DNA from 2 places in the Congregibacter litoralis KT71 genome. Region 2 is predicted to be linked to the other one. Evidence: riboswitches for the same ligand, from Rfam matches in the RefSeq annotation. Region 2 holds a riboswitch; the other holds the start of a gene.
The links. A riboswitch is a leader RNA that binds a small molecule or an ion and turns the genes downstream of it on or off. The one in region 2 is predicted to bind S-adenosylmethionine.
Positions count from the first base shown of each region.

Region 1: it holds a riboswitch for S-adenosylmethionine, as region 2 does, so the genes downstream of both, KT71_RS13910 (hypothetical protein) here and KT71_RS16855 (hypothetical protein) in region 2, are expected to answer to the same signal.

Region 1 is NZ_CM002299.1:3,057,378-3,061,568, reverse strand. Features, by position in the region: gene KT71_RS19790 (YcjF family protein) at 1-1,045, opposite strand, end outside; gene KT71_RS13915 (hypothetical protein) at 1,137-1,634, opposite strand; SAM-I-IV-variant riboswitch at 2,051-2,159, shown strand; gene KT71_RS13910 (hypothetical protein) at 2,562-3,272, shown strand; gene KT71_RS13905 (hypothetical protein) at 3,269-3,706, shown strand; one part of gene KT71_RS13895 (IS3 family transposase) at 3,767-4,037, shown strand; one part of gene KT71_RS13895 (IS3 family transposase) at 4,037-4,191, shown strand, end outside.
Region 2 is NZ_CM002299.1:3,712,306-3,716,496, reverse strand. Features, by position in the region: gene KT71_RS16865 (DNA cytosine methyltransferase) at 1-1,150, opposite strand, end outside; gene KT71_RS20635 (hypothetical protein) at 1,167-1,355, opposite strand; SAM-I-IV-variant riboswitch at 2,416-2,525, shown strand; gene KT71_RS16855 (hypothetical protein) at 2,528-2,740, shown strand; gene KT71_RS16845 (hypothetical protein) at 3,503-3,850, shown strand; gene KT71_RS20810 (hypothetical protein) at 3,949-4,107, shown strand.

The sequences.
Region 1 (4,191 bases), 650 kb from region 2:
GCCTTTTGAGGAGATTATGCAGGTGGTTGACAGCTCTTTTCGATTCCGCTGGATCATTTATGCCGTGCGGAGTGGTGTAGATCACAAGAACGCGTTCGAGTGACTGTTTTTGTAGTTTCGAGAGTGTCTCTATTACTGCCGACTGCTCTGGATCGTCTATCTTGATGACCACCAGAATCGCGTGCGTATTATTTGAAGCTTCGCTAACATCATCGGTCGCGACATAGCCAGCTTCGCTCAGTCCTCGGGTATCCAAGAACTCCATAATTGGCTGTTCAGTGGGATATAGGTATCGTGTGATCTCCCCGGTACATGGCTCAAAACCGTTGCCAATCTCGATATCGCTTTGGCCGGTGATCTCGGAGATAAGTGAGCTTTTTCCTGCACCGGTTTTACCGAGAAGCCAGATCCGGGGGACGTGTTGATGCAGGTACGTTTCGAGTTGATCCAGTTCTGGATCAACGTCCGCTAGCACGCTGCGTTGGAGTAAGTCGCGATATGTGTCCAACGAAAGCCATTGATTCTGAGAGGGTTTCGACGGTTCGGAAGTTGTTTCCGATTGGGTGTTACCCAAAATACTTTTTGCTTCTTGTATCCCCATTGCGCCAGACGTGACGGACCCAAGCAGACGCTCCGCGGGTTCAGATGATATCGTCCGTGAGCTGACGGCCTTTCTAAGCTGTTTTACAAAGTCGTAGTAAGAGTCCTTGTTGTCTATTTCAAATTGTTGGATGGGTACATCGATGGCCTCGTAGCCACTGCTAGTTTCTGCACTTGCGAGGCGCTTTTTGAGCCTCTCGTAGATTGATTTCTTGGCTCGGTCTTGGACTTCACCGTTTCGAATTAGTCGTGTGGCACCATAGCCAAGTGCGCCGCCAGCGAGCCCGGCTCCAACCACCCAGCCGATTGGGGTGGTGGCAATAAAGATACCGCCTAAAGCGCCGCCAAGAGTACTGGATCCGAGTATTGTGGTTGCGCCAACCGCGGCAGCAACGGATCCGGACGCGGCAACGCCCCCAGTCACGCCGAGACTTGTGCTGATCAAGTCCCCAGCTAGTCCGATTTTGTCTGGTCGAGCCTTCTCCAGGCGCTTAAGTGCCGATAGCAACTCCTTGCGCGACTGGCTGTCTGATCTGTCAGTTGGTCGCATCTGCAAATGCCAGCTTGAGCACGTTGAGAAACCACTGCAGGAAGGATTTTGCCATCGCTACAATATCAGCGAACGTGTTGATTAATGTTCCCTCTAAACTGCCAGATAACGGTTTTCCGCTGTCCAATCTAAATCCTATGCTGGCACTCACTGCAGCAGCTATCGGGGTGAGAATCGGGCCGATTATAGGCACGGCTGCTAGGAGAGTATGCAGCACTGCGCCAATTGCCAATCCAATGGTTAGGTGAGGAAACTTTGCAATGAATTCCATTATTTCGTAAACAATGAGCTTGCCAACGTACACAATTTCTCCACCAACCTCCCTTGTTACGTCCCACAACGCTGTGAGTCTTGTGACAATTTCCATTGGAAGATCACTATTGATCAACGTGACGAAGAAATCGTCCCGATCGTCTAGTGTTACTTTTGGTGTAAGCAGTCTCAGCTCTACAAGAGCATCAGTCTGGGTCATTACCTGCGACACTTTTTTCTCCTTTTCGGCATTCTATGGCGGTCCACTTCGATTGTGACATTCGCCTTATTAATGCGAGACCAATCCATCCTCTAGCATATGGTACTTCGAACGGCCGGTCGCTTATTGACTTAGATCAGCCATTTGGACCGGACAAATTAGGCGAATTTCGGTTTGCCTCCGGAGATCGTATCGGTTGCACCTAAATTATCTCGCCTACAAGGTATCCCGGGTTTTCTGGGTGTCCAGTGTGAAACCTCAAAGTATCAGTTCATTCATCGAGTACAACAATCGCTGCTGTGGTGGGTATTGTTCAAGATGCGTCTTACAGATAGCTCTTTTGGGGGTTGCAAAACGTGACGGTTGTCACGTAGTCGATAACGTTTTGCCTGATGAACAAGCCATTTGATCTTGGCTATGAGATGATAAAGGGGCATCAAGAGGGGTTCGTCCCCACCAACCGCCCACTCCGGGAACGGTGGTTAATCGATGCGCCATAGGCCCTGCTGCGCAGGTATGGAACAAAAAGGAGATATTCCGTGCGCGACCCTCAATTTTTAACTCCGGCTTCTGCACTATTCAGTGACGTTGAGCTCCTGTCTTTAAAAGCGTTCTACGCGGGCGAACAGGCGAGCTCTATCAGCAAGCGATTACCTAATCCATGGCCACTGGTGGCTCGACACAGGGCGCAGGATAGAACCGCCTTTCAGGCTACGAAGACTGTACTCGACGCCTTGTATTCTTCTCTATGATTCCGAAGCTACCGGTAATGAGCTGCGTTCAACAGCACAGTACATAGCGATACTTAACAGAACAGGTACGCCGCCGATTTAAGTACCAACTTGCGGGCGGGATAAAAATGCAGCTAAAGCGGCTGATCTGGCTTCTGTTCCCCGAGCTGATTAACGCCGACTATTCTCGGGGATTAGGAGTTACAACATGACTGCGAAAAATGAGACGTTTGAGCTGGTGGATGTTGATCCATGGGGCAAGAATAATGGGGGCCTCGTTCCCAAAAATGCCTCGCTGGTGTGTATTTACGGGCTCAATTTGGGCCCGGACTCGATTACTGAGGCGCTGTATCTGCGCATCTTCAATGAACATGTAGAGCTCTGGTTCGCGCACCCTAGATCACACGATCTCGACAACGCTGCATCACCATCCTCGTTGGCTTTTTCAGATAAACAGGCTCGAGCAGTTCTGGCGAATCGTTCTGGTGATACCAATACCGATGCGCAGAGTCTTTTCATTGCGTTGATACGTGCACGCTGGGGGCACGCGTGGCCCGGAAGATTCTATGTGCCAGGTGTTCTGTCAGAGCAGGTCTATCAGAAGACTCTTACCGGGATTGCTCGCGAGGGCGATCTGATGGCCTCCCAGGCGTCTGCTATTGAAACCTCCGTGGTTCGTACAGCCCGAGAGTTACGCCTGCAGCCGGAGCCCACAGGTACATCCCCAAGTGCCTGGCGGGCCCGCTGCTCTGAGACAAACCATTCGCTGTACATAAGCACTGACTCCAATACCTTTGGTTGTGGCTACTGTCGTCGAAAGGGTGGAGAAGACGAACTGCGTGCTTTTGTTGGCGATAGGAGACAAGGAGGAGCACCACCCACGATGGTGGCCCAAGGCCGTGAGGACGAGAATTCATGATCTCCCGACGGCAGTTCCTCCTCGGTGCCGCTACAGGATTTGTATTGCCACGATTTTATGAGCGAGCAGTTAACTTCTTTGACAATCATGGTGAGGCGCTTCTTCAGGCACCTAAGTCAGCCCATACGACCGTCATCGCGTCACGTGAAATCACAGACAGCTTTACGCTGTATCTCGGTGACCCATCAGAGGAGCCGCCGGAAATGACGCTACGGCAGTTTGTCGAGCGCTATTCTTTTGAGCCGGTTGAAGAGGCGTTGGCGGAATGGGCTGAGACTGGCATCGAGCCCGATGACACGCTGGATTGGTCTACCGTTTGCGACGCTTGGTGTCTGCACGACAGTCCTAATGTCCGTGCGTATGAGCTGCTGTGTGATCTGGATCTGGGGCCCAACTCGTCAGCCGATTCACCGGTAGGAGAGGTGAGGTTTTGAGGTCGGTCGGAATTCGTGGAGTCCATCGGATCGTTTATCTTTACGATCTGGAGGACAACGATGGAAAGAATCCCCAAGGCATCTTACACGCCGGAGTTCCGGGCTGAGGCCGTGAAGCTGGTTGAGTCGACCGGCATGTCGGTGGCGAAGGCGGCAGAGCGGCTGTCGATCCCCAAGAGCAGTCTCAGTAACTGGGTGCGTGCAGCCCGGGCAGGAAAGCTGAAGCAGGTGGGTGAGCATCAGCGCGCACCCACAGAGCTTGAGATGGAGCTGGCCCGTGCCCGGCGTGAGCTCGCTGAGGTCAAGCAGGAGCGCGATCTGCTAAAAAAGTTTGCGGCGTACTTCGCGAAGGAATCCCGGTGAGGTACGCGCAGATTCACCGGCTACGGCACGAGCACTCTGTCGCCGCGATGTGCCGTCTGCTGGACGTATCCGAGAGCGGCTACTACGCCTGGCGCAAGCGGCCGCCGTCACCACGGTCGAAG
Region 2 (4,191 bases):
TTTCTGGATGTCGCTTTTCGATGACGTCAATCAGTTTTTTGTGGATCGGTTGGCTGGGTGCTTGTGGCGCGGGTATGTCCCAGCAGTCATCGCCAATTACTAAACCTCCTGATTGCCATTTCAAATATGATCCATTGGCCTTGGTGGACATGTGCAGATCCGAAAGCTTCATATGTCGAGTGCGAGAAGCTTTAAAGTCGGCAAATTCTACTGTCGGATCAGTAATATCGGGCCTAGTGCGTCTTTGCAGCTCTGTTTTCAATCTTTTTCCGATCCAGCTTGCTACCGGCACCGAAACGGCGTTCCCAAGAGCCTGGTAGCGCGGTGTATCCATATCTGCGACATCTATAGCTTCAGTTTTACTTAATTCAGTCCAGCCAGGAGGAAAACCCTGTAAACCCTCGCATTCCACGGGAGTGAGGCGACGCACATCTGAATCATACGACACATATGTCCGACTCCAGTCTGTTCCTGTGTGTCTTCCTGATGTAGCTGCTAGGCAATAAGCAACTTCAGCTACCTTTGCTCCAGTGACAGTACATTCACTTGAGTTCAAGAATCCCGCTCTCTGATTCGCCGGTTTGGAGCCAACGGCGTTTTCGTAAAGGGTTGAAACTGCTGCTCTCGCATTATCGTGAAAAGCGCAAATAAAAACTCGTGGCCGGGACTGGGGTGAGCCAAAGTATCTGGAATTCATAACACGCCAGGAGATGCTGTATCCCATAGAAGATAGTGTTTCCAACACTATTCGAAAGTCTTGCCCATTGTGAGAGCTTAAAAGGCCAAGCACATTTTCGATCAGTAGTACTCTCGGTTTTTTCTTTTCAATAAGCTCGGCAAATGGGAAAAACAATCCGGAATTTTTCCCTTTCAGTCCATGTCTTGGCTTAGAGCCGCGAGCAACAGAAACGTCTTGGCAGGGAAAGCCACCACACCAAAGATTTGCATCAGGTATCGAGGCAGGCCCCAGGGTAGTGATGTCTTTCTCTAGAGCGGTGTTTGGCCAATTCTTCTTCAGGATTTTTTGGCAATAGGCATTAATTTCGCAGTGCATCTGTGGTTGAAATCCGTGGCGCTCAAGTGCCAAGTCGAAACCACCTATCCCTGCAAAGAAAGAATTAAACGAAAGGTTTGATTTAGCAATCTTCATTGCGATCTCTAGTCATCTACTTGCCTGGAGTGTCTCGATCACGATCTTTCACGATAATGTGACCTTGAATTGCAAATTGTTGTTTTTCAGAGTGTTCTTTTGTGAGCCGAGCAATAAGCGTGAACTTCTTGTGCCCTTTGTCCTTGCAATACTGCTCAAAGCGTTCGGCTTCGATTGCTGACAACAGCACTGACACTCTTTCCACTTTTCACTACTCAAAGTCCTTACTAACGATATCAGTGAGAGGAGGCAAAAGCCACGTAAGTGCACACAAGTACGCATAATACGTGTAGTCAAACTGTACACATCAGAGGGAGTGCCAACACTCTGCTATGTAGTGTTTTTGGGTAAGGCTCGCCGTAGCGAGGGTTTTTTTGGACATGAAGCCCCTGAGCCAAATGTCAGTCCAATGCCCCTTGAATTATCGATAGATGTATCTCCGCTGATCAATGGGTCGTCAGCACGGCAGATTCAAAAAGAGCATAGGCGTTACGACTTAATTGTGGATGGCGACCCGTCCCAACACATTTCCTTCAAGCTTGGAGGGCTTCTCGGTACATTACTTATCAGTGATACTCTTAGCATGAAGGCAAGAATACGCTGAAGTTGCGTATCAGGGATGGAGGGTGATTTAAACAAAGCTCTCGTTGGGGGTTGCGCTATCTTAGATAGGGATAACTTGATGGTCGAGTGGGAGAATGTGGTGGTGAAGCTCTGTTCAAAGAACAGAGTCGAAATATTTATCAATGAGAGGCAGCTGGGAACCTTCGAGCTTCATCAGACTGAGTTACTGGATGACCGAACAAAGAAACTTAGCAAGGCTGGTGCAGTTCTACTGCAGTTAGCGTCTAAGCCTCGTTATTCCCGAAGAGGTGGCATGAAGCCTACCATTGCCGATAAGAACGTTATAAGTAAGCTGAGAATAGCCCTGAAAGCATTTGTTGGGTGCTCTTCAGATCCTTTTCACCCACTTTCCTATGCGAATGGATGGGTGGCTAAGTTTCGAGTAGAGGACCATTTAAAGGGATAAAGTCACAGACGACTGCTACGGCTCCGTCCGCTAGCTATGCACATTGGTATGGATTGCGGTCCGAAGTTAACCACTGCACAGGCCTCACGCGGATTCATGTAAGAAGCTCGCGTTTGGCACGCCCTCATTGGTTTTATAGTTGGGTTGCAAAATTGCTTTAGACTGAAATTTTGTGATCGAGATCAGTCCTTAAGTCCGTGAGGGTTTACTTTTCCCCGTAAAACTGTAACTCTCCCGACTGCATCAAGAGGGGCATAGCCCCACCAACCGCCCACTCCGGGAACGGTGGTCCAAATGATGCGCCAATGGCTCTGCATTGCAGACATGGAACATAAAGGAGACCTGCCATGAATACCCCTTTGCCTGTTGTTATTGCTCAATCACCCTTCAGTGATGACGAGCTGCAGTCCTTAAAAGCCTTTTACGCAGGGGAGCGTGTTCGCTCCATCCGCAAGCGTTTGCCCAATCCATGGCCGTTGATCGCTCGGCACCGTGCTCTTGCGCATAGTGAATTCGCCATTGTGATGGACGCGCCCGCTGCATTGGTTTGTGAGTTATGAGGCGTCGTGATTTTCTTAGGGGTAGCGCTTTCTCTCTCGCCGCCCCCTCTGTCGTGTGTTCAGAGCAGTCGACAGATGGACCGCTGTATACACCGCCAAAGGATCGGTTTGTCACTGTTCAGATGACGCCCGATGACGATGACCCGCGTTGGGAGTTCTACCCAAAATATAGGGTGCTTTGGGCGGACGTTGATTTGCAGACGGGTCACTACGATTTGTTGGAAGCAGATGATCCTATGTATGCCTGGCCCCTAGCGAACTGGTGGTGCAACGAAATCGAATTCGATGACTCCGAATGGGATGGTATCGGTGCGCCATCTGGAGTTCTTGATGGGTACCCTTGGAAGGAATGTTACGGACGCATATTTTTCTTGGCGCCCGGCATGCGCGGCATCATCCCGCGGTACGTGAAGGCCCCAAGATCTTGGGATATCTTTCACGGGTTGGTGCCGAGATATAACCGAGACCGACGGGATGACCTTAGTATCAAGTGGGTCAACGTTGACCTTCTCACAGGTCATTATGTCGAATGCGCCCCGGACGATCGTATTTACGACGTGTATACAACCTGGGATGTCTGGGCATGAGGTGCTTTGTGGGATGCTATGAAGGCTGCTCATCATGAACAGTCGCATTTCGAAGCCACTTTTGGGCTTACTGCGATCGCGATTTGAGTTGGATTGGCACGGTATTCACGGAGTTCGTCACTGGGCACGAGTCAGACGCAATGGGTTGCTACTTGCGCAGAGCACCGGAGCCGACGTGGCTGTCGTGGAGTACTTCGCGTTTGTTCACGATGTGGCTCGCGTCAATGACGACTATGACCCATGGCATGGCGAGCGGGCCGCAGAGTTTGCTTTTTCGCTATGTCCGCAAACTATTGACTTGAAACGATCTCAGCTGAAAAAACTGACCGATGCGTGTAGAGAGCATAGCGAGGGGTATACAGAAGCCGACATCACGGTGATGACTTGCTGGGATGCAGATCGACTCGATCTTGGGCGTGTTGGAATCAGGCCCAACCCTGAATACCTCTGTACCTCAGCCGCTAAAGATCCTGGCGTATTGGAAGCGGCCTACCGGCGATCGCTGCCGGACTATCACGTTTAGAAAAACGCACTAACTCGCATGGCATCTGACCCTAACTCCAGAGGTTTAGCGGCCGTAAGTGCATTGGCGCGGTGCTGAAACGAGTAAAGGGTAATTTTATGCAGAATCAAACAGAAGATGACAGGGCGCAGATCGTCGATCCGTGGGTGAAGCAGGCCGACAATCGACTGCGGAGTCCAGAAAGTGCGCAGTTGATTACAGCTATCTCCTTTAAGTCCAACGGGATCGTCGAGATGACTTTTCTTTCCAATGGATGAATGTGGAGCTGCTGATTTTCTAAATGGCTGAATGCCTCAGATGACCCTGTTTATGACTTCGAGTTAGCGAATGGTTTGTACCGT